4 regions of the Paraburkholderia sp. D15 genome follow, and region 1 is predicted to be linked to each of the others. Evidence: riboswitches for the same ligand, from Rfam matches in the RefSeq annotation. Region 1 holds a riboswitch; each other region holds the start of a gene.
The links. Region 1 has a riboswitch for cobalamin ahead of cobW (cobalamin biosynthesis protein CobW). Riboswitches for the same ligand answer to the same signal wherever they lie in the genome.
Positions count from the first base shown of each region.

Region 1 (5,854 bases):
CATTCTGCGCGCCGCCCTCGCGCAGATAGCGCCACAATTGATGACACAGGTCGGCATCCGCGGTGCTGCGCGCGAGCAGATTCGGGTCTTCCTGCAGGTCGCCGGAAAACATCGCGAGCGTCTGCCGCTTGCGTTCGGCCAGCGTGACCACCTGTTCGATCCCGTACGGCCAGTACGCCTCGCCGCCAAGGTGATCGACCACCACCACGCGCGCATGTTGCAGCACGTCTTCCAGATAGAAGTCGACCGATGCCGGCTGACGCAGATAGGTGACGTTCGCCAGACGCACGCTCGGAAAACCGTCGCCGAGGCGCGGCACCACGCTGGCCAGCAGCGACAGGGTGGTGTCGGCCGAACTGAGCACGACGATCTCCGCGGGCTGCTGATCGATACGGATCACGCCCTGGGTATCGTCGACAAACCCGCCCGGCGTCGTGCGCAGCAGATGCATGAGCGCTTATGCTCCGTTCGCGGCGAGCGTGCCGGACGCAGCGGACGCAGCGGACGCAGCGGACGCAGCGGACGCAACGGATGCATCGGCCGAAGCGAGCGCCGCGTCGAACGCACGTTGCAACGCAGGCTGATCGAGGTCTTCGCCGATCAGCACGAAACGGCTCGGGCCGCTTTCGCCGGCCTGCCAGCGTCGATCGAAATAGCTGTCGAAACGGCGGCCCACGCCCTGAATCACCAGACGCATCGGCGCGCCCGGCAATGCCGCGAAACCTTTCACGCGATAGATCGTGCTGGTTTCGACCAGCGTCTGCAACGCCGCGATCGCCGCTTCGCGCGAATGCACGTCCGCCTGCACGACCACCGAATCGAATTCGTCGTGATGGTGATCGGCGTCGTCGACGGAACCGTGATGGTCGTGGCGCAAATGAATCGTGTCTTCCGATGCCGCTTCGAGACCGAACAGCGTATGCAGATCGAGCTGCCCCATCTGCGCGCGCACGATTTTGACCTGCGGCGGAATCTCGTCGCGGATCAATGCCTCGACCGCGCTCTGCCCCGCGGCGTCGAGCAGATCGGTCTTGTTCAGAATCACCAGATCGGCCGCCGACAACTGGTCTTCGAACAATTCGTGCAGCGGCGACTCGTGGTCGAGATTCGGATCGGCCTGGCGCTGCGCATCGACGGCGACGGGGTTGTCGGCGAACTGGCCGCTCGCCGCGGCCGGGCCGTCCACCACGGTGATCACCGCGTCGACGGTAAAGCTGCTCTTGATCTGCGGCCAGTTGAACGCCTGCACGAGCGGCTTGGGCAGCGCGAGACCGGACGTTTCGATCAGCACGTGATCGATCTCGTCGCGGCGCTCGACGAGCTTTTCCATCACCGGAAAGAACTCTTCCTGCACGGTGCAGCACAGGCAGCCGTTCGCCAGTTCATACAGTTGGCCTTCGGTTTCCACGCCGTTTTCGTCGCAGCCGATCCCGCAACCCTTGAGGATCTCGCCATCGATCCCGAGTTCGCCGAACTCGTTGACGATCACCGCGATGCGTTTGCCGTCCGCATGCTGAAGAATGTGCCGCAGCAACGTGGTCTTGCCGCTGCCGAGAAAGCCCGTGACGATGGTGACGGGGATCTTGCGCATTGAATGCGCCTGGCGGGTTTGCTTGTCCATCGTGAGGTCCATCCGTGGGAGTTGCACGGGCACGCCGGCGCGCCTGATCGCGATCTGAACGGAAGCGTGGCAGGCGCGAACAACACGCGCTGCGTCCCACGACGACAAACCGGATAGATCACGAAGCACGGGGACGAACGGCGGCGTTGCCGCGACAACGGGAAACAGAAAGCGGGAGATCATGGACGCGCGCCGCATCCCCGCGGCGTTGGTCCTGCGTGTTCTGGCCGGTATCCGGGCTGGCGAAAGCGCCGCTTCCCCTTCCCGGGCGAGGAATTTCTCGCCCAGTGGTGATATGCCGACGCGGCCTTGCGCGTGGACATCGAAGCCGGCTCCGCGGCGCCGGTGATGAACCGACGCCACATTTCGCTTACCGTTGCGGGGGCAGCACAGGTTGACCGGTCCAATGCGGACAGGCGCCCTGTTTCCCGTTTAACTGCGTGCGCGGGAGGCGCGCACGCGAGCACCAAAGTGCGTGCGAGTGTAGGCGCGCGGGCCCTCGGCGTCAAGGCGGCATCGGCCGGGAAGGCTTATCGGGCGGGGCGCCGTGTGCTATCGTATGCGCGCGTTTGGTGCCCGCACATGCGTTCGCGTGTGCAGTTAAACGGGAAACAGGCCGCGCCCTCGTGCGCTTAACCTGTGCTGTCCCCGCAACGGTAAGCGACCAGCGGCGTTTCATTCGGCGGCACCTCGACAGTTTTTTCGCGAGGGCCGCGAACCCGCGCCGCGCATGCGTTTTTCGACGCCACTGTCCGATGAAAACCTCGATGAAAATCGACGCGTCCGGACGGGAAGGCAAAGCGCGTGAGGTCGTCAGCCCGGATACCGGCCAGACGCGGAGGCGGCGGCCATCACGCCGCCGGCCGCCGGAATCCGCGAGGGACGGATGTGATGGCGTTGTAGCACGACATGACAGATTCACGCGCGCGTTTGCGTCTTCGCGTTTGCGTATTCGCGTTTCCGTCTTCGTTCGTCGCTTTCGTTGGGTCGACACCGGTCGATCGACGCAGGCGTACAGCGTGGCGAACCACCTCTGTCGTTTGTGCCGGAATTCGTCGTATCGCATGACATCCTTATCGACCGCCGGGCGCTCGCTGAACGCCGGCATTGGCTGCCGCTCGCGCAGCAGCGCCGATCAGATCGAGGCGGCGGTGCGCGCCGCGCTCGGCGCATCGCTTCGCATCGAACAGATTGCAAGCGTGGCCTCGATCGACAGCAAAGCGCACGAAGCGGGACTGCTTGAATTCTGCGCGCGTCATGCGCTGCCCCTCGTCTTTTTCAGTCGCGAGCAGATCGCCGCACTGCCGGTCTCCACCGCTTCGGCGGCGGCGCAAGCTCATCTCGGTGTCGACGGCGTATGCGAGCCGTGCGCGCTGCTGGCCGCCGGCGACGGCGCGCGCCTCGTCGCCGGCAAAACCATTCACGAAGGCGTCACCGTGGCGATCGCCACCCGCACCCGCAGCACCCGCAGCGCGATTAGCGCCACGAACGCCGCCGCCCTCCACCCACAGGACCCGTCATGAAAACCGATCCCGAATCCCATCAACGGATGACCGAGCGCCGGCGCGAAGGCCACGAAAAGAAACAGGCCAGCGCGACCGTCGAGAAAGGTCTGCTGATCGTCAACACCGGCACCGGCAAGGGCAAGACCACGGCCGCGTTCGGCATGGCCGTGCGCGTGCTCGGGCACGGCATGCGGCTCGGCGTGGTGCAGTTCATCAAGGGCGCCCTGCATACGTCGGAGCGCGATTTTCTCGGCGCGATCGCGCAGTGCGATTTCGTCACGATGGGCGACGGCTACACGTGGAACACGCAGAATCGCGACGCCGACATCGCGACCGCGCGCAAGGGCTGGGACGAAGCGCGGCGGATGATCGAAAGCGGCGACTACCAGATGGTGATCCTCGATGAGCTGAACACCGTCCTCAAATACGAGTATCTGCCGCTCGACGAAGTGCTCGGCGTGCTGAACGGGCGTGCCGACATGCTGCACGTGGTGGTGACCGGCCGCCACGCGCCGGATGCGCTGATCGAAGCCGCCGACCTCGTCACCGAAATGCGCATCGTCAAGCATCCGTATCGCGAGCAAGGCGTGAAGGCGCAACGCGGCGTGGAGTTTTAACGGATGTGCGCAAGCGGCGACAACACGGGGTCGGCGGCTTCGGCGACCTCTGCAGCGGCCCCGGCAGCTTCAGCAAGCACGCGACCGGCAGGCACCAACACGCTTGCCGCCGGCAGTTCCGTGCACGCGTGCCCCGCGCTGTTCATCAGCGCGCCCGCGTCGGGTCAGGGCAAGACCACGATCACCGCGGGCCTCGCGCGCTATCACCGTCGTCTGGGCCGGCGCGTGCGCGTGTTCAAGACCGGCCCGGACTTTCTCGACCCGATGATCCTCGCACGCGCAAGCGGCGCGCCGGTACTGTCGCTCGATCTATGGATGGTCGGCGAGGACGCGTGCCGCGCGTTGCTCGCGCAGGCGGCGGCCGAAGCGGACCTGATCCTGATCGAAGGCGTGATGGGTCTGTTCGACGGCACGCCGAGCAGCGCCGATCTCGCCGCCGCGTTCGGCGTGCCGGTGCTCGCGGTGATTTCGGCGAAGGCCATGGCGCAGACCTTCGGCGCGATCGCGTTCGGCCTCGCGCATTTCAGGCCCGAGGTACCGTTTCACGGCGTGCTCGCGAATCGGGTCGGCTCCGCGCGGCACGCGCAGATGCTTCAAGAAGCGCTGCCGGCGGATCTACGCTGGTGCGGCCACATTGCCGCGAGCGATGAAATCCAGTTGCCGGATCGCCATCTCGGCCTGCATCAGGCCGCCGAGATCGCCGATCTCGACGCACGGCTCGACCTCGCCGCCGATGCGCTCGCCCAGACCGCACTCACCGCCCTAACCGAACTGCCGCCGCCGGTCGCTTTCGCCGCGCCGGCAAGCGCGCCATTGCCCCGTCTTCTGGCCGGCAAAACCATCGCGATCGCCCGCGATGCCGCGTTCTCGTTCGTCTACCCGGCCAATCTGACGCTGCTGGCATCGCTCGGCGCGCGACTCGCGTATTTTTCGCCGCTCGCCGACGAAGCCGTGCCGCCCGCCGCCGACGCCGTCTATCTGCCCGGCGGCTACCCCGAGCTGCATGCGGCCACGCTCGCCGGCAATGCACGCAGCGCGGCCGCGTTGCGCGCGCACGTGGCGGCCGGCAAAGCGCTCGTCGCCGAATGCGGCGGCATGCTGTATCTGCTCGACAGCCTCACGGACACGCACGGCACGCGCACGCCGATGCTCGGCCTGCTCCCCGGCGATGCCACCATGCAGCCGCGCTTCACCGCGCTCGGCATGCAGCAGCTCGACGGCCCGCACGGCACGCTGACCGGCCACACGTTTCACTACTCCAGGCTCAGCACGCCGCTCGCGCCGCTTCGCCACGCCACGCGGCCAAACGCCGCGACACAGGGCGAAGCCCTATATCGCCACGGCGCCATCGTGGCAACCTACATGCATGCTTACTGGCCCTCCAACCCGGCCTTCACGGCCGCCCTGTTCCATGGCGAAGCCTTTTAACGATCCCGACCGCGACGCCGTCTACCGGGCGATTTACGAACGGCGCGACATGCGCCATTTCGTGCGCGATCCGGTCGACCCGGCCGTGCTGCAACGCCTGCTCGACGCCGCGCATCACGCGCCGAGCGTCGGCTTCATGCAGCCGTGGCGGATCGCGCGTGTCACCGATCCGGCGCTGCGCGCCGCGCTGCACGCGTGCGTGGACAACGAGCGGCTCGCCACCGCCGACGCCCTCGGCAAGCGCCGCGACGAGTTCATGAAGCTCAAGGTGGAAGGCATGCTGGACTGCGCGGAACTGCTGGTGATCGCGCTGATGGATGGACGCGAACGGCATGTATTCGGACGCCGCACGTTGCCGGAGATGGATCTCGCGTCGGTCGCGTGCGCGATCCAGAACATGTGGCTCGCCGCGCGCGCGGAAGGTCTCGGCATGGGCTGGGTGTCGCTGTTCGACGTCGACGAAGTGCGTGCGCTGCTGCATATGCCGGCCGGCGCGCGGCCGGTGGCGATTCTGTGCCTCGGCCATGTCGATCAGTTCTACAGCGAACCGATGCTCGAAACCGAACGCTGGGCGAGCCGTGTGCCGCTCGCCGAGTGCGTGTATGAAAACCGCTGGCCCGAGGCGGACCCGGGCGCTTCGTCCTGAACGCTAGCGCGAACGCGCTTCGTCAAGGTTGCAGCGG
Region 1 covers NZ_CP110396.1:155,906-161,759, forward strand. The annotation lists gene cobN (cobaltochelatase subunit CobN) at 1-451, opposite strand, end outside; gene cobW (cobalamin biosynthesis protein CobW) at 458-1,633, opposite strand; cobalamin riboswitch at 1,829-2,107, opposite strand; cobalamin riboswitch at 2,175-2,470, shown strand; gene LFL96_RS20270 (cobalamin biosynthesis protein) at 2,686-3,144, shown strand; gene cobO (cob(I)yrinic acid a,c-diamide adenosyltransferase) at 3,141-3,743, shown strand; gene LFL96_RS20280 (cobyrinate a,c-diamide synthase) at 3,864-5,171, shown strand; gene bluB (5,6-dimethylbenzimidazole synthase) at 5,155-5,817, shown strand; gene LFL96_RS20290 (DUF4136 domain-containing protein) at 5,840-5,854, opposite strand, start outside.

Region 2 (5,854 bases), 370 kb from region 1:
TCGGCGTGCGGCAGCGGTCGATCGACGATCTGAAGGCGGCGGCGCTGGCCGCTTAGCGTGAGCTAGCGACGCGATACGTCCGGGGCGGCATACCACCTCGGCGTATAGACCCAATCGCCGCCCGCCGCGCCCGTCGAAAATCGTCGCGTGGTCGACGAACCGACGATCACCATCGTGCGCATATCCACGTCGTCCGAGCGCAGTTCGCCGAGCGTCAGCGTGCGCAGCGTGCCGCCCGGTCTGCCGATATCGCGCCCCAGCACCACTTCGGTCGCGGCGCTGCGGTAGCCGCGCACGATGTCGAGCGCCTTGTCCAGTTGCCACGGACGCGCGCGCGAGATCGGGTTGTAGAACGCCATCACCAGATCCGCCTCGGCGGCATGGCGCAGACGTGTCTCGATCACGCTCCACGGCTTCAGATTGTCCGACAGCGACAGCATGCAGAAGTCGTGACCCAGCGGCGCGCCCGCCTGCGCGGCGGTCGCGAGCGCGGCCGATACGCCCGGCACGATGTTCAGCTCGACGGCGGACCAGGCGTCGTCAGCGTCGCCGGCGGCTTCGAGCGCTTCGAGGACGGCCGCGGCCATCGCGAACACGCCGGGGTCGCCCGACGACACCATCACCACCGAGCCGCCCGCGCTCGCCAGCTCGAACGCGTGACGCGCGCGTTGCAGTTCCTCGCGATTGTCGGTGCCATGCACGCGCTGGCCGGCGCGGAATGGACCGGCCATCTTCACGTAGGTGTCGTAGCCGAGAACGTCGGTCGCTTCGGCGAGCGCACGGCGCGCAGCCGGCACCATCAGATCGGCGCGGCCGGGGCCGAGGCCGATCACCGTCAGACGGCCGCGCGCGATGCCGATCGTGTTCGCGTCGACGGCCAGCGCGGACAGCGCCAGGGCAATGCCGGCTTGCGCATCGTCGTGCAGCGTTTGGTACGGGATGCGCAGCGCGGCATGCAGCAGGCTGCTGGGCGGCTCGCCGTCCTCGGGACGGGGACGCGCGAAGCGTAGCGGCGCGTTCAGCGTCGCGGCGGCTTCGGCGAGCGCGGAGTCCGTCATGCGGCCGGCTGGGGCGAGCAGCGCGGCAAGCGACAACGCCGCGAGGCCGTGGGCGTTCAACGCGGCGCGTACGGTCGCCACGATCGCCTCGGCGGCGGACCCGGCAGCATCCTTAGTACCCTCAGTACCCGTTGCACCCACACCCACCACCGCCGCCACCACACTACGCGGATGAATCACCAGCTCGTCGGCACGTCCATCCCACGCGCGGGGCGTCACACGAATCGCGAGCCGTGCCGAATCCGAGCGCGGCAACTGCGCGTCGTCGAGCCACGGCGCTTCGCCTTCGATACGCGTGCGCTCACCCGCCAGCAGATCCGACACGAAGCGCTTGCCCTGGCCGAGATCCGCGAGTACGTAGCCGTCCGGCGGATTCAGCACGCAGGTGCCGAAGCGCAATTCGCCGCTCGTGGTGATCGCGGGCGGCACGTCGAACGCGGCGGCGATCTCGCGCGCCATCACGTTGACGCCGGCGAGTCCGCCGAGCAGCGGTACGACCGCGCTGCCGTCCTCGGCGACGGCCAGCACCGGCGGTTCGACGCCCTTGTTCGTCAGCAGCGGCGCGACGCAGCGGATCACGATGCCCGCCGCGCACAGCGCGACGATCGGCGTGCCGCTCGCGTACAGATCGCGCAATTGCGCGCCGAGTTCGGCGTAGGCGACATCGGCTTGCACACGCCCTTGCAGCGCATGCACGAGGCTGCCGGGATACCGCGCCTGAATGCGCCGCGCGCTGTCCAGCGCGCCCGCGCCGAGAATCACGATGGCGGGCGGCGTGTTCATCCGTGCCATTTTTCCCCCGGCACGACCAGCAACGAAAAATACGGCGACGCCATCGGATCGACGTCGGCGAGCGGGACGATGCGCTGATTGCCCATCGTCGCGCGTTCGACATACAGCGCGCGATCCGCCAGACCAAGCTCGACGAGCACGCGCCGCACCTTGTCGAAATTGCGGCCGAGCTTCATCACGACGGCGGCGTCGGCATCCGCGAGACGGCGGCGCAAATCGGCTTCGGGCAACACGCCGGACAGCACCGAAAGACTTTGATTGCGATACACCAGCGGCGCGCCGAGCACGGCCGCGCCGCCGAGCATCGAGCACACGCCGGGCACCACATCGCTCTCGTAAAGCGGCGCGAGACGGTCGTGCAGATACATGTACGAGCCGTAGAAGAACGGATCGCCCTCGCAGATCACCGCGACGTCGCGGCCCGCGTCGAGATGCCCCGCCACCACCTGCGCCGCGCCGTCGTAGAAGTCGGCGATGATCGCCTCATACGAGAGCGGCGGTTCGAGCGCCTCGGTCGTGACCGGATAGACGAGCGGCAGATGCTGCTGCGTGTCGTGCAGATGCCCTTCGATGATGCTGAAGGCGTTGCCTTTCTTGCCCTTGGCGACGAAATACGCGACCACCGGCGCGGCCTTCAGCAGACGCAGCGCCTTGAGCGTGATGAGTTCGGGGTCGCCGGGGCCGACGCCGAGGCCGAACAGACGTCCTCGCGGCGTCGTCATTCGACCTCCGTGGCGAGTGCGTTGACCGCGGCGGCCGCCATCGCGCTGCCGCCGCGCCGGCCTTCGACGATCACGTAGGGCACGCCGCGGCTATCGTCGGCGAGCATGGCTTTCGACTCCGCCGCGCCGACGAAGCCGACCGGGAAGCCGAGAATCAGCGCCGGTTTGGGTGCGCCGTCATCGAGCATGTCGAGCAGATGGAACAGCGCGGTCGGCGCATTGCCGATCACGACGACGCTGCCTTCCAGATGCGGACGCCACAATTCGAGCGCGGTGGCCGAGCGCGTATTGCCGAGTTCGCGCGCGAGCGACGGCACGTCCGGATGCGTAAGCGTGCAGATCACCTCGTTGTTCGCGGGCAGCCGCGCGCGCGTGATGCCTTGCGCGACCATGCCGGCGTCGCACAGGATCGGCGCGCCGTGCGCGAGCGCATGGCGGCCCGCCGCGCCCGCGCCCGGCGAGAAGCGCAGCGCGTCGACGATATCGACCATGCCGCACGCGTGGATCACGCGCACCGCGAGTTTGTCGAGATCGGCGGGGATGCGCGAGAGGTCGGCCTCCGCGCGGATCGTCGCGAAGGATTGGCGATAGATTTCCTGGCCGTCGCGAATGTAGTCAAGCATGTGTGGTGTCGGTCGGTTGAGGCGCGCGGGGCGGTGTGGGGTGAGGGCGGTCATGGTCGATGCTGGCCAGCGCGCCGGCGGCTTCGGCTGGCGTCAGCCGTTGGGCGATGCATTGGCCGAAGCCTTGTTGGCCATCGCGCCGGTACAGGTCGTAGACACTGGGTGCGCTGGCCAGCAGCGTGTAGGGCGCGCAATGCGCGGCCGCGCAGGAACGCGGGCAGCCGCTGAGATGCAATTCGACGTGCGCGGGCACATGCGACGCGAGTTGCAGTGCGTCCGCCTTGGTGTCGGCGAGGCTTTTCGCGCAGCCGCTCGAACCCGCGCAGGCGATCAGGCGCGCGATCGGGTCCGCGATGCGGGTTGCAAGGCCGAGCGCGTTCAGACCGTCGAGCACCGCGGGCACGGCATCGGTCGAGATGTCGGGCAGCAACACGCTTTGCCATGGCGTCATGCGTAAGGTGCCGTGGTTGTGACGTTGCGCGAGTTCGGCGAGGCCGCGCAGCGCGTCGGCGCTCAGGCGGCCGAGCGGCGGCTGGCCCCCTGCGTGCCAGATGCCGGGCGGGCGTTGCGGGTGGGCGCCGAGCCGGAGCATGGCGTCGGCGGGGACGCTGCGTCGCCAGTGGGTCAAGGCGATGTCGCGCGTGAGCGGGAAATCGGCGTGGCGTTGCGCGTGATGCAGGATCGCGTCGACGGAGTGCGTGGCGAGCAGGTCGCGCATGCGGGTGGCGTCGCTTGCGGCGAGGTCGAGGAACGTGTGCAGCAACGCGCGAATCAACGTGGGGACCTGGCCGGGGGAGACGGCGGCCAGGGCGATGCTGCGCTCGTTTCGGTTCGTGTGACGCGGGATGTGTGGGATGTGTGGGATGTGCGGGATGTGTGAGGCGGTGGGCGTGGTGGGCAGCGCCGAGGGCGATGCTGTCGCCAACGCTGAAACTGCGCTTTGCACTGTCGGGTCCTGTGCGTCCGAACCCACCGCCTCCGGCGGACAACCGGCCAGCCCGAACACGAACCGCACGCCATCGTCTGCCGGTATCGCCGCGAGCCACACATCATGCGGATGATCGATTCGCGCCAGGCGTTCGCCGCCATCCAGCAGCAGCGCGAATTTCGGCGACAGCGCGGCGAAGCGCGGTTCGTTCTGCAGCAAGGTCAGCAGGTCGGCGCACAGCGGCGTCGTATCGAACAACGCCGAGGGATCGCGTCCGGCGACGGGGCTGATCATCACGTTACGAATGTCGTCGGCAGCGATGGCGCTGGCCGCGTCGACGCTGGCCGCTGCCGTGCCCGCATCGCACGAATCCGTCGCGTCCCGCAGCGGCCGCATGGGCCCCAATCCCGCCTTCACCAACGCATCGATCAACGCTTGTTCCTGACCCGCGCGCACGCCCCGCACCTGCAGATTCGCGCGATTGGTCACCTCGATCGCACCGGCGGCGTAACGCGTGCAGGCATCGGCAATGGCGTGGGCTTGCGCGGCGCTCAATGCGCCGCCAGGCAGTTTGATCCGGCACAGCCCGCCGTCTTTCGCGGCAACGATGCGCAGCAGCCCCGGGCAGGCCGAAGCCCGCGCGCCGCCGGCAGCGTGCGCGCCGGCCGGCATCGGGTCGCCGACGGCCGGGTGCGCGGCGGCCGGCACCGGACTGCCAACGGCGACATCACGGCCAGCACCAGCGTGGACGGTTGTGGAAAGGGGCGAAGCTTGCTTCAAGGGACGGACACCGGTTGAGCGTCGCGCGGCGGCCCGAGCAAGCCCGATGTGACGAGGCATTGCTGCGGCATCGGTACACCCCGCCCGATGTTGGCTGGCACGAACAGTCTCGCCGGCAGGTCTCCTGGCTGGCAGGTCATCATCCGTCGCGGCCTTCCCGGTCGAACCAGTGGCGCGCAGCGCGGGCGGACTCGCTGCATACAGTTGCGGGGGCAGCCACAGCGTCACTGTGTTCCCTCTTCGGCCCCGAAGGGCACCGGCGGCCTGTATTATGCCTTTTTTCGAACAGCACAACGAGGCTGGACGCCTTGATCGGCGTGGCTCAGCGGATTATTTGAAGATAATGGACAACGAAGGTCGCCCGTCCGCGTGGCTGACCGTGGTGGGCATCGGCGACGACGGTTTCGCCGGTTTGGGACGGCCCGCGCGGCGTGCGCTGCTCGACGCGTCGGTGGTGTACGGCGGCGAACGCCATCTGTCGATGCTGCCCGCGCGGCTCGGCGCGCGGCGCGTCGCGTGGCCGCGTCCGTTCGATCTCGCGCCCTTGCTGGCCGAGCGTGGCGGCGCGGTGTGCGTGCTCGCGAGCGGCGATCCGATGTTGTTCGGCGTCGGCGCCACGCTCGCGCGGCAATTGCCCGACGGCGAGATGCGGGTGTTGCCCGCGCCGTCGTCGCTGTCGCTCGCGGCCGCGCGTCTCGGCTGGCCGTTGCAGGAGGTCGCGACGGTATCGCTGGTGGGGCGTCCGCCGGCGGCGCTCAACGCGCATCTGCATCATGGCGCGCGCGTGTTCGTGCTGAGCGCGGACGGCCGCACGCCCGCGGCGCTCGCCGCGCTGCTGAACGCACGCGGTTTCGGCGCGAGCCGCATGATCGTGCTGGAGCATCTGGGTAGCGAACGGGAGCGACGTATCGACGGCCGCGCGGATGCGTGGCCTGCCGGCGAGACCGCCGC
Region 2 covers NZ_CP110396.1:3,122,171-3,128,024, forward strand. The annotation lists gene LFL96_RS33660 (AAA family ATPase) at 1-56, shown strand, start outside; gene cobJ (precorrin-3B C(17)-methyltransferase) at 63-1,850, opposite strand; gene LFL96_RS33670 (precorrin-2 C(20)-methyltransferase) at 1,838-2,572, opposite strand; gene LFL96_RS33675 (precorrin-8X methylmutase) at 2,569-3,195, opposite strand; gene LFL96_RS33680 (oxidoreductase) at 3,188-4,795, opposite strand; cobalamin riboswitch at 5,000-5,179, opposite strand; gene cbiE (precorrin-6y C5,15-methyltransferase (decarboxylating) subunit CbiE) at 5,247-5,854, shown strand, end outside.
Region 2: another riboswitch for cobalamin. It lies ahead of LFL96_RS33680 (oxidoreductase); the one in region 1 lies ahead of cobW (cobalamin biosynthesis protein CobW).

Region 3 (5,854 bases), 420 kb from region 1:
GCAAAGCACGCGCCGGTCTGTTACAACCTAGAACGTATAAGCCAGCTTGCCGAACGCCGTGCGGCCCAACGTGGCGTAACCGTACGCGGTCGAGTACTGCCGGTTGAACAGATTCGTCACCGACGCCGACAGCGTCAGATGCGAATTGACCTGATACGCGGCACGCAGCGCCACGGTCGTGTACGACGGCAGGAAGGTCGTGTTGGCCGGGTCGTCGTAAGTCGAGCCGCCATACTGCAGCGTGGCGCCGGTGCTCAGCGCGTGCAGATGAAACTCGTCCCACGTGTGGTCCACGCTCAGACTCACGGTCTGACGCGGACGGCGGTTCAGCCACGTTTGATCGGTCACGTCCTGCGGATTCAGAATGCCGACCGCGAGGCTGACCGGCGTCGACTTGCCGAGCGTGCCCTTGTACGACAGATCGATGCCCTGAATATGCGCGCGGCCCACGTTGACCGGCGCGAAGGTCACCGGGTCGTACGTGATCAGATCGTGAACGCGCGTGTCGTACAGCGCGGCCGTGAAGGTACCGATCGAGGTATTCGCGTCGAACGCCGCCTCGACCGTATCGCTGCGTTCGGGCGACAGGTTCGGATTCGAGAACCCCGGGTAATACAGATCGTTGAACGTCGGCAGACGGAACGCATTGCCGTACGACACGCGCGCGGTATAAACCGGCGTGATCGCGTAAGCCAGCGCGACGTTGCCCGTGTTGACCGACACGCCCTGCACGACCTCGTGCCGGCCCGCGAGGAACAGCGTGAGCGGCCCCAGCACCGCCGACTGATGCAGCGACACCGCCGAGTCGTTACGCGCCGGCACGCCCGACGGAATGTCGATCGGCAGAAACGCCTGCTCGCGCGAGAAGTCGTAGGCGATCTTCGATTCGCCGGACAGCGGCAGGCCGAACAACGTGTGCCCATGTTCCTGATGCGTCAGCGAAGTCGAGGTGCTGAAGCGCGTCGAATCGATTTCGTCGGTGCCGAGCGTGGGATCGTTCGCGTAGAGGAACTGGCGGTCGTACGCGTAGCCGATCGACTGGTCGAACTGCGTATACGGCGTGATGTCCACATGGAACGACACGCCCGTGGTCAGTTGATGATCGAGCTGCTGGTCGTCGCCGCCGGCGTTGTCGTAGGAGAACGTCGACTTGTGATACAGCGCGAAGGTCGATATCGACCAGTTGTCGCGCGCGTAACCGAGCCGCGCGTCCACGTCCTGCGCATGGTACGGATTGCGGCCGGCTTCGTGGCCGTAAGCGAACGGCAAGGTGGCGTCGATGCCGGCCGTGTTGTAGTCGTGCAGACCCAGCGAATACGTCAGCCCCGACAGCGCCGAAAGCGGACCGCTGGACGGAATGCTGCCCGACGTGCGGAATTGCGTATCGAAGGTTTTGTTCGAACCGCCGCCGAACGACACCGTCGTGCGGTTGGGTTGATTCGCCGCGTGGTTCGTGAACAGCTGCACCACGCCGCCCACCGCATCCGCGCCGAACGAGGCCGCCGCCGGACCGGAGATCACTTCCACGCGATCGAACGCCGAGGTCGGCAGATCCGCCCACTCGGCCTGCCCCGTGGTCGAGGAGCCGACGCGAATCCCGTCGATGAACACCGCCACCTGATTGCCGCTCGACCCGCGAATGCTGACCGATGCCGTGGCGCCCGGACCGCCGTTCTGGACCACGGTCACGCCCGGCAAGGTGGCCAGCGCCTGGGTGATGCTGGGGTCGGCCGGCGACAGCCGGTCGAGATCCGCCCGGGTCAATACCTGGGTCGACGCATAACGCTGATCGAACGATTGCGGCAGATGCTGCGTGTCGCCGGTCACCACGATATTCGGCAAGGTGGTTTGCGCGGACGGCTGGCCCGGCGGCAAGCTCGCGTCGTCCGCGGCGTAGGCGGACGAAACGGCTGCGGGAAAAACGATCGGCAATGCGCAGGCGGTCAGCGCGGACGTCATGAGAACATGATGGATTTTCATGGCGTGGCGATACCTGTTACGGAAATGCCGAGGCAAAGACGAATGCAAAGGTGTTGCGCCTCCGACGATGGAGCGCATGGATCAAAACAGAGGGACATGACTGGTCCTGAGGTTGGGCCGTCCTTGCAACGAGCGACCGCATGGGAGCGGTGCCGGCGCATCGGGACACCCCGCCCGATGCGTTTGCGCAGACCTCGGTCGATGGCAGGTCTCCTGGCTCGCGAGTCGTCGTTGCGCGCCGACCTTCCCGGTCACCCAGTGGTCACGTTGGGCGCGAACTCGTCGCTGACAGTTGCGGGGGCAGCCGCAGACTCGGGGCGCGTACGCCCCTCACTGCATTCCCTTTTGATCCCCGTCAGGGGAACCATCAGGGCGCAAGCGTAACGACTCGACGGGCCGCGCGTCAATGATTCGCGGTACCGGTCGGACGTTCGCGCAACACTTTCGCGGCCGGCACCCTGCTGGCGAGCGCGGCCTGCGTCCGCGGCCACCCAATCGATCGAATACCGCACCGTGCGGGAGTCACGCTATGATTCATCAAGCAATATGTTTTGATCATCGTATGAGCCGCCTTCCTATCCGCCTTCCTATCCGTTTTTCCGCCGTTTTCTCTCCCTCATTTGTTCCCCCCTGCATCGAGTCGATCGCCACGCATCCCATGCCGCTGATTCACGCCAACCGGAAATCCGTTTGATGAAAAAAATCCTGATCATAGGAATCGGTGCCGGCGATCCGGACTACCTGACCGTCCAGGCGATCAAAGCGCTCAACCAGGCCGACGTGTTCTTCGTAATGGACAAAGGCGCCGCCAAAGACAAACTGATCGCGCTGCGCAGGCAGATCATCGAACGTTTCGTCGAGGGCGGGCGCTATCGCATCGTCGAAGCGAGCAGCCCCGAACGGCGCCCCGATCACGGCGACTATCGCGGCGCGGTCGACGACCTGAACCGCGACAAGCAGCGCATTTTCGAGCAGCTGATCGCGGGCGAACTGAAAGACGGCGACGTCGGCGCGTTCCTGGTGTGGGGCGACCCGTCGCTGTACGACAGCACGATCCGCATCGTCGAGGCAATCGCGCGGCAAGGCCGTGAGGCGCTCGACTACGAAGTGATTCCCGGCATCAGCAGCGTGCAGGCGCTGGCCGCGCGCCATCGTATTCCGCTGAACCAGATCGGCCGTTCGATCGCGATCACCAACGGCCGCACCATCGCCGACGGCTTTCCGGCGAACGTCGACAGCGTGGTCGTGATGCTCGACGCGCAGAACGCATACCGGCAACTCGCGCACGAGGATCTCGACATCTACTGGGGGGCGTATGTGGGTACGCCGGACGAAATCCTGATCGCCGGCCGGCTGCGCGACGTGATGGATGAGATCGAACGCGTGCGGGCCGACGCGCGGCATCGGCACGGCTGGATCATGGATACCTATCTGCTGCGCCGGCGCGGCGAGGTTTGATCGCCGTAGTCGCCGTCATTGCCGTGATCGACACGATCGCCGCGCGCCGGTGACTGGCCGTAACGAACGGTATTGCGCTTTTTATCCCGCTAGCGCGAATGCGGCTTATATTGGAGTGAGACGTGTCGCCGCGAGCCGTTTCGCGACACGCGCACGCGGCCGGGTATGATGCCGGTCGCACGCCGGGCGAAAACCCTGCCGCTGCTTCATGCCGTCGCTTAATGCCGTCGCTTCATGCCGCTCCCTTTAGCCACGAGAACCACCATGCCTGCCCAACACGACGAAGCCTCGACCGCCGGCGCCACAGCGGGCAAGGCGAAACGCAAGACGCTGCCGGTGCCGGCGCGCAATCTCCTGATGATCGCCGTCGGCGTCGTGGTGTTCGCGATCGTCGCCGGGGTCATACTTTACGGTCCCATTACATATGGCGACGAGATTCCGAACTTCGGCATCATCCTCATGCTTACCGTGCCGGTGATCGCGGGCGTGGCGTTCCGCGTCGGACTGGATGCGTGGCTGGACCGGAACTGAGCGATATCCCGGCGAGATCGATGCCGCGGCGCGCGCGATTGCGCCACGCCGCCTAAAGAAATGCCGACCGCTGCCGATATAAAAAAAAGAAAGGGGCAATCCGATCAGATCACGCCAACGCGCGGATCGAACGGCAACTCGCCCACTCGATAACCAGAAAAACAATCGGCTAGCGTCTCCATGCATCACAAATCATGGGGCATCACTGCTCTCGTCGGGGCCGGCGGGGCGGCGTTGTCCGCATACGTCAATCTGTTCGCTTCCAGCGCCGCAACCGCGGGGCCGGCGCTGTTGATGGCGAAAATCCACATCGGCGCGGCACTGATCGGCTCGCTCCTGTTCGCGCGTTTCATCCAGGGCTCTCCCGACGCCTTGAAGGGTCCCACTCACCCTTCCACGGTCGGCACCAGCATCGTGACCTACCGGGGCGCGGTCCGCGTCCTCGTGCCGGGCAAGAGCGCGTTCTTCTCCGCCATCCGCTGCCTGCTGCTGCTCGGGTTCATGCTGTGCCTGATGATCCAGTTCGTGCAAATCGCACCACCGGACACCGTGCAGCCCTTCGCGCCATCGGCGCCGGTCCGTTCACTGGCAACCTGAATGGCGAGCGTCGATTCCACTGCCGGCGGCCGGCCGGCCTTCCTGTGCACGTTCAAAAATGGCTGACATATCAAGCAAAAAAGGCGTCTTCGGCGCCGTCATCATTCTCGGTATCGCCTCGATCGGTCTGGGCTGCTATTGCCTTATTCAGGCCTTCAATACCTTCGACATCTCGCCGGATTTCCAGGTCTGGTTCGCCCGCGCGGCCACCGCGATCGGCCTGGGCCTGGTGGGGTTGAACATCGGCGGCAACCGGATCGGACTCGACTAGCGCGCCGTGCCGGTCGCTGCCGATGTGCCGGTTGGCGTCGCCGATACCACCGATACCACCGATACCGCCGGTACCGGCAACACCACCCACACCTCCAGCCCGCCTCCCTCGCGCGCGTGAAACTGCAGGCTGCCGTGATGCAGCCGCGCGATCCGCTCGACGATCGCCAGACCGAGCCCGGTGCCGCCGCTGTGCGCGCGTGCATTGGCGCCGCGCTGAAACGGCGCCTTCAGTTGCTCCAGTTCGTGCGCCGACAAGCCCTTGCCGCGATCGCCGACTGCCACGTACACCGCCTCCAGCGTCGCCCAGGTCCGCACCGCGAGTCCGCTGCCGCCATACACGATCGCGTTCTGCATCAGGTTCATCAACAGCCGCATCATGCTGATCGGCCGGAACGCGACAGGCGGCAACGCCGCCAGCGACAACGCGAACTCATGCCCAAGCCCCGCGAAATCGCCGGCCAGCCGTTCGATCAACGCGTTCAGATCGCCGGGCTCGGCGGCCTCGCGCTCGCCGCTGCCCGCGTAATCCATGAATTGCTGAAGGATCGTCTCGATCTGGTCGAGATACGATTCGGCGGCGATCACGAAGCTGCTGTCGCTGCCGTGCGGCATCGCCATCGCCATCGACAGGCGCAGCTTGGTCAACGGCGTGCGGATGTCGTGCGAGATGCCGGCCAGCATCAGCGCGCGGGTCGCCTCGGCCTGTTGCAGCGTCTGCGTCATCTGGTTGAAGGCGTGACTCACGGCGGCGATTTCGGTGGGACCGTCGGTGGGCAGCGGCGCGGGCATCTCGCCGGCGCTCACGCGGCGCGCCGCCCGCGTCAGTTGCTGAAGCGGCTGGTTCAGGTGGCGCTGGATCGCGTAGCCCGTCAGCGCCGCCAGCGCGGCCAGCGCGAGCGACAGCAGGATGGCCGCGTCGAGCCCCTTGCCCTGTGCATCTTCCGGAATCGGCAGCGCGATCCACGACGGCGTGTCCGACGCCTGCGCCGACACGTGCAGACGAATCCACAAGCGC
Region 3 covers NZ_CP110396.1:578,695-584,548, forward strand. The annotation lists gene LFL96_RS22340 (TonB-dependent receptor) at 28-1,980, opposite strand; cobalamin riboswitch at 2,166-2,364, opposite strand; gene cobF (precorrin-6A synthase (deacetylating)) at 2,674-3,438, shown strand; gene LFL96_RS22350 (hypothetical protein) at 3,703-3,969, shown strand; gene LFL96_RS22355 (hypothetical protein) at 4,150-4,566, shown strand; gene LFL96_RS22360 (hypothetical protein) at 4,625-4,837, shown strand; gene LFL96_RS22365 (ATP-binding protein) at 4,834-5,854, opposite strand, start outside.
Region 3: another riboswitch for cobalamin. It lies ahead of LFL96_RS22340 (TonB-dependent receptor); the one in region 1 lies ahead of cobW (cobalamin biosynthesis protein CobW).

Region 4 (5,854 bases), 1.1 Mb from region 1:
TGTTCGCAAGCCTGTGGATAACCTTCCCACAACCGCGGCAACCGCTTGATCCAATTACCTTATCAAGCGGTGCGCGCGGTATGCCACCTGCCTAGATCGCCGCGCGCCGGACCGGCCGCACGAAAGCGCTGCGCTCGACCAGCGCGCCGAACAACAGTCCGATCGTGGTCCACATAATGACCTGCATGCCGATCGCCGCTACGCGGAATTTCCACAGCAGCACGGCGGGGAAGGCCGCGGGCACTTCGTTGATCACCGGCATCGACAGCTGCACGGCCGCGATAATCGCGACGAACAGCACGCCTGCCACGATCGATCCATTCCATGCGCCGAGCTGCACGGCCAGACGTCGACGCACTTTCAGCGAGAACACCATCGCCGCGACGGAAATCGCGATCATCAGAAAGAACAACCCGGTGCGCATGCCGATCGTTTCGGGGTCACCGACCGATGGCGGATTCGCCGGATACTTGATGTTCGGCACGATCACCAGTGCGATGAACGCCGCGAGCGCGAGCCAGGCGGACAGAGCCCGCGCACTCGCCGCGCCGACCCGGCCATACGCATACGCGAACACCAGCGAGAACAGCCCGCCCACTGCCGCGCCGTACGTCACCACGCCGGTGAGCAGACCCAAACCGGCCTGGGTCTCGCGGCTCACGATTTCCGGTTCGGGCGCTTCGCCTTTAGCGGCATCGGCTTTCTCCTCGAAGGAGATCGCCTGATCGACCTGCGGTTCGCCGACCACGCGGGCGAAACCGAACGTGAGCAATCCCGCGGCGATGCCTGCGAGCATCCCGCGTACCAACAATTTACCGACCATGTTCGACTCCGTTAGTGGCAGGGAAAGCCGAGCAGATGGCGGCCGTCGTGCACGAACTCATGGACGTACATGCCGGGCACGAGCGACGTGGCGCCCTCTTCCGCACCCACGAAGTAAATGGCGAGCAACAGCAGCAGGCCGCCGAACACGATCCACGGCAGCAATTCGCGCAACGGAATCGGCGTGGGTTGCGCAACGGGCGCATTGGCGGAATCGAATACAGCTTGGGTCATGAATGACATCTCCTGGGGTAACGCGCCCCGATAGTCGATAGCAAAGGGAGTGCGCAAAGCTCGGGTCTGGCTGTTGGCAGAAGAAGCCAATTACAGTGGCGCGACCGCGCCGGGTTCTCACCGGCTTCCGTGCTTCGCAACGCCGCTATTCTACGCGCTAAACTTTCGCGTTCGATAACCGGTAAGTGCGTGCGCCGCATGGGCGCTGGGCGCTGGGCGCTGGGCATCGATGTAGCTTCGAGGGATTCAACGGAATGGACATTCGGCTTTTATTGATCAGTCACGCGTCGACCGCCGCGATGCGCGCGGGCCGTTTCCCCGGCGATGTGTCGTTCGACTCGCTCGATCAGCGCAGCATTGCCGAAATCGATGCCACACGTGCGCATCTTTCGATTCCGGGTGATGCCAGCGCGTTGGTCAGCCCGGCGCTCTGCGCACGTGCAACGGCGCAGGCGCTGAAGCTCGCGGCAATCGTCGATGCCAATCTGGCCGATGTGAATTACGGTGCGTGGCAGGGTCGGCGTCTCGCCGATCTGCTGACCGAAGCGCCGCAAGAACTCGGGGCATGGATGCATGATCCCGACGCCAAGCCTCATGGCGGTGAGTCGTTCAGCCAACTCGTCAAGCGCGTGGGCGCGTGGCTCGATTCGCTCAGCGATCCGGCAAGCCAACGGACGCTCGACGATAAGAACAAGCTTCGTACTATCGTCGCGGTCACTCACGCGCCGGTCATGCGGGCGGCGATCGTCGTGGCGCTCGGTGCTGCTGCGCAGGTGTTCCCGCGCATCGAGATCGCGCCGCTGTCGATCATCGAATTGCGCTGCTCGCGGCGAGGCTGGACGTGGTGGCCGGCAGTCGGCTAGCGGCGACGCGTTGGCCCCCCCCTCGTCCCCGCTATCGCCCTTTCCCGCGAGGCTTGAATTCCAGTTCAGGTGGTGCGATGTCGGGGTGCGCTTCGTAGAGCGGTTCGAGAGCCAGAACATACACCTGGTCGAGTAGTTGACCCATTGCCCGACGAAACGCTTTGAATTCGTCGGCAGGGCAGCTTTCTTGCACCAGAATAATCGCGTCGTTAATTGCTCCACTGACGCCGAGAAACCGGTTGCTCAGATCTGATGCAATCTCAGGATTTTTGATCATGACGTTCCTTTAACATCCGTTGTCCGCGATGCATTTGTTTTTGCATCTAAAAAAGGGGATTCCAGTTCCACCTCGTGTCGGAAGCTCCGTTTCCGTGCAGTAGTCGATGCACTTTTGATATACCTTGCGGCATCGGTTGGTCGTCGCGCACTTTACAAATCCCGGGTCCGAATCTCCGTTGGTTGCAAACAGTTGCGCATACAACACCGCGCGCTTTGATTGACCATTCTGGTCGGGCATAAAAATTGGAAAACGAACCTGTTCCTGCGTTACTATCTTTCGTCGCCATATTTGGCATCCGCGACGCTATTTGGATCAGTATGGCTAAACAACTTGCAACGATAGATTAAAGTGTCCGGCATCAATAACAGACCCGGTGCCCAAACATATTTTATCTGAGAGAGTGTGATGACTCGAACACCGACCCTTCTTCTGGATGAGCCATCGAACGTCGATGACTTGGGCGGAGCACACGCAAGGATTGCAACGACGATATCGAAGCTCGTCCTGACATCCCCTGGCGGGCAAACAATTAGGCTCGACGGCACGTGGGGAGCCGGAAAATCGACCGTCGTGAAGATCGTCGCCGAGCAGTTGGAGCATTCTGCCCCCAAAAAGCCTGGCAAAGAGGTATTGCAATCGCCTGACGTCGCAGTTTTCCAGTACGACGCGTGGGTGCACGTCGGCGATCCGCTTCGTCGTGCATTTCTATCAGCGCTTGTACAAAAACTCACTGAACGAAAATGGTTAGAAAATTCCGATGGCACGGCGAGTGAGTCTCTCTGGACGAAAAGGCTAGATCAACTGAGTCGACGGCTCAAAACAACGTCTCGGAAGACAACCCCATTCTTCTCCAACTCCGCCAAGGTAATTTTGTCGGCGCTTGCGGCGCTAGGCATTGCTGCACCGATGTTGGCGGAGCTCGAAAAACGTCTAATCGAACCGCTCGGAGTTGCACCACTTCTGGCCTCGACTGCGCTGACAGGCTTCGTAGCTTTCGCATTGTTTCATCTGCTTTCCAACGAAGCCATGGGCTTTATCATCCGACGCAATTCGGATGAGGAAGCTGTCGAAGTTCGGGACGACCCGGAGCCGACTTCCATCGAGTTCCAAGATGCGTTCGGTGAACTGATGCAGGTCATCCTTGAGCAAGACAACCGTCGCCTCGTCATAGTCATAGACAATCTCGACCGCATTGACCAAGCCGATACGAAAGCAGTGTGGGCACTTCTCCGTTCGTTCCTCGACAATCCCCAGTTCAAATCACATGAGTGGCTCCGTCGATTATGGGTGCTCATACCAGTGGCGGACGAAGGGCGAGTGCTTCAGTCATCCACGCCTGCCTCGGCTGTATCAGCGAAAGACCCTGCTCCGTCATCGTTCCTCGAAAAGGTTTTCCAGCTACGATTTTCCTTGCCGCCACCGATGCTTCATTCGTGGAAAAACTACTTTAACGGAAAGCTGGTGCAGGCATTCGGGGAAGACTTGCTTGGTGATTACGATGAAATTTTGCGGCTCTATGAAGAGCTACCGCTCTCGGCTAGTCTGACTCCCCGAGCAATCGTGTCGTTTGTCAACGAACTTGTCTTGTTAAAGATTGAGTGGTCCGACAAAGTATCCCTATCCAGTCTGGCGGCGTACCTTCTCTCGAAGGAAAAGCTCCTCGCGGACAGTTGTGTTCCGCCGACGGAGGTAACTCGAATTCTTCGCGAAGAGTCTCTAGCCGATACGTTCGCCATGCTGCACCATCATGCATCAACGAAAGAGGAGGCTTCCTACATTTCTGTTCGTCCAAGGCTTGAAGCCGCTCTGGACAATGGAGACAGCGAAGCGTTAAGTCGGCTGTTTCAGGAAAGCCCTGCTTTCCAATTCGTTCTCGACCGATATATTCGGCAGGACCTAAGTGCTCTCCAGGGGCAACAGGAACGCTTGCTGCAAGCTGTAAGGGCGATTTGCCCCTTGGCAATAGCGGAAGACGGTACGCAGCTCAAGCACAAACCGCTGACGGCGGGAACGATGCTTCATTTTCGTCAGGTGGCCTTGTCGACCATGGCTGCTTCAAAAAGCTTGCGGTTGCTCAATGAAAATCTTGTGTCTGGTCTACAAGCCCTACTGGACATCTCGTCGTCTCGCGAACAGACGGCTATGCTGATTGTCGAGATGCTCAGAAACATCGTTGCAACTGCGGATGACCAACCAGACCCATTAACTAAGCAAATTGCTGTGGCGTGGGAAGCATGGACCTCTTCGCTTGGTGGCGTACTTTCAATATCGGAGGTGCACTCAGCAATAACAGCGGAAGGGGCGGAGCAGATTGCGTTGCCGGTTGGTGCCGAACTGTGGGCTCGACTCTGCCAAGAGACCAGGCACACTGAGCGTTCTTGGATTTTGACTTGCTGTACGTGTAGAGGTGGCGAAGACGCGAAACTGACTTGGCTTAGGACTCGATTCGAATCCGAAAAGATGGAAACTGCTGCGGTCGCACTCCTTAAGCAAGCTATGGAAACAGGAGAGGAACACTTCTTCGACGCTATCGCTGAAGGCATCGTTAAGAAACAAGTCCACGCCTATAAGATTTCTTCCTGGGGAAGCGACGACTATTTAATACCATCCCTCGCGGCATTGTTTAGTCTCGACCGTTTGCGCTTAAAGCCATACCTGCGTAGGCTAGTCGATAGTGGTGAGTTGTTCAGAGTGTTCGGCACGTCGACTCCAACAAGCGATTGGAAGTCGGCCGTGCTAATTTATTTTATAGTATTCGCGACCGACGGCATGCTGAAGACTGAGATAACGGCCTTTCTCGGCGGAAAGGAGTCCGTTGATGGTCTGCAATTTGTGACGCGGCTGGTCGAAGGAAAGATTGGGCTAAATACCGATCAAGTTCGAAACTTTGTGGAGGTGCTCGACACCCTTGCAGTCTACGAAGTGCTGCAGTTGTTAGCGACAGGTTGGGGTAACAAGGGGCTGATAACCTCCCTTGTGCCAGCACTAGCTTTAAGCGAGCGATTTATTTATTACATCCGTGCACAGGGTGACTTCAAAACCGAGTTGATAGCCTTTGCGAACAAGTACGTGATCGATCCACAGTTACGTCATCAGTTTGTCGAATCGGCGCTTTCGACCGAAGAATCAACGGCCGCACAAAAATCATTTGGCGACGAGAGCATCTTAATCGAACGGTTGCGGGAAGTGCAGATTCCCGCGTGAGAACCCGAGGTGACAAGCAGCCCATTCACCTACGCGACTAGCGGTGATGGGGAGCTTTTCCATACCGGAGCACGTCACTTGTTGGCGAACACCGTGAACCGAGCATAGGCCTTAGGATTTACGCGCTTTCCACCCTGCACGAGCCACAGCGGATTCGTGCCGACGAAGAAAGGGAAAACAGCGCATCGAGATCGCGCCGCTGTCGATCATCGAATTGCGCTGCTCGCGGCGAGGCTGGACGTGGTGGCCGGCGTTACAGCCTGTTCCTTGACTCACGCCCTCACTTCCCCGACACCACCAGCCGCAGCTTGTTCGACCCCGTCGGCGACAGCGTGATCTCGGTTCGCTTACCCGGCGCGCCGACATAAAAGTGCTGGCGTCCCGGCGAATTCTGATCGTGCGTCGCTTCGGGCAAACATGACGCGATGTCCGCCGCCACCGCCTGAAGCGC
Region 4 covers NZ_CP110396.1:1,226,036-1,231,889, forward strand. The annotation lists gene LFL96_RS25285 (CbtA family protein) at 92-823, opposite strand; gene LFL96_RS25290 (CbtB domain-containing protein) at 835-1,056, opposite strand; cobalamin riboswitch at 1,098-1,236, opposite strand; gene LFL96_RS25295 (histidine phosphatase family protein) at 1,311-1,919, shown strand; gene LFL96_RS25300 (hypothetical protein) at 1,951-2,196, opposite strand; gene LFL96_RS25305 (P-loop NTPase fold protein) at 2,605-5,403, shown strand; gene LFL96_RS25310 (hypothetical protein) at 5,684-5,854, opposite strand, start outside.
Region 4: another riboswitch for cobalamin. It lies ahead of LFL96_RS25290 (CbtB domain-containing protein); the one in region 1 lies ahead of cobW (cobalamin biosynthesis protein CobW).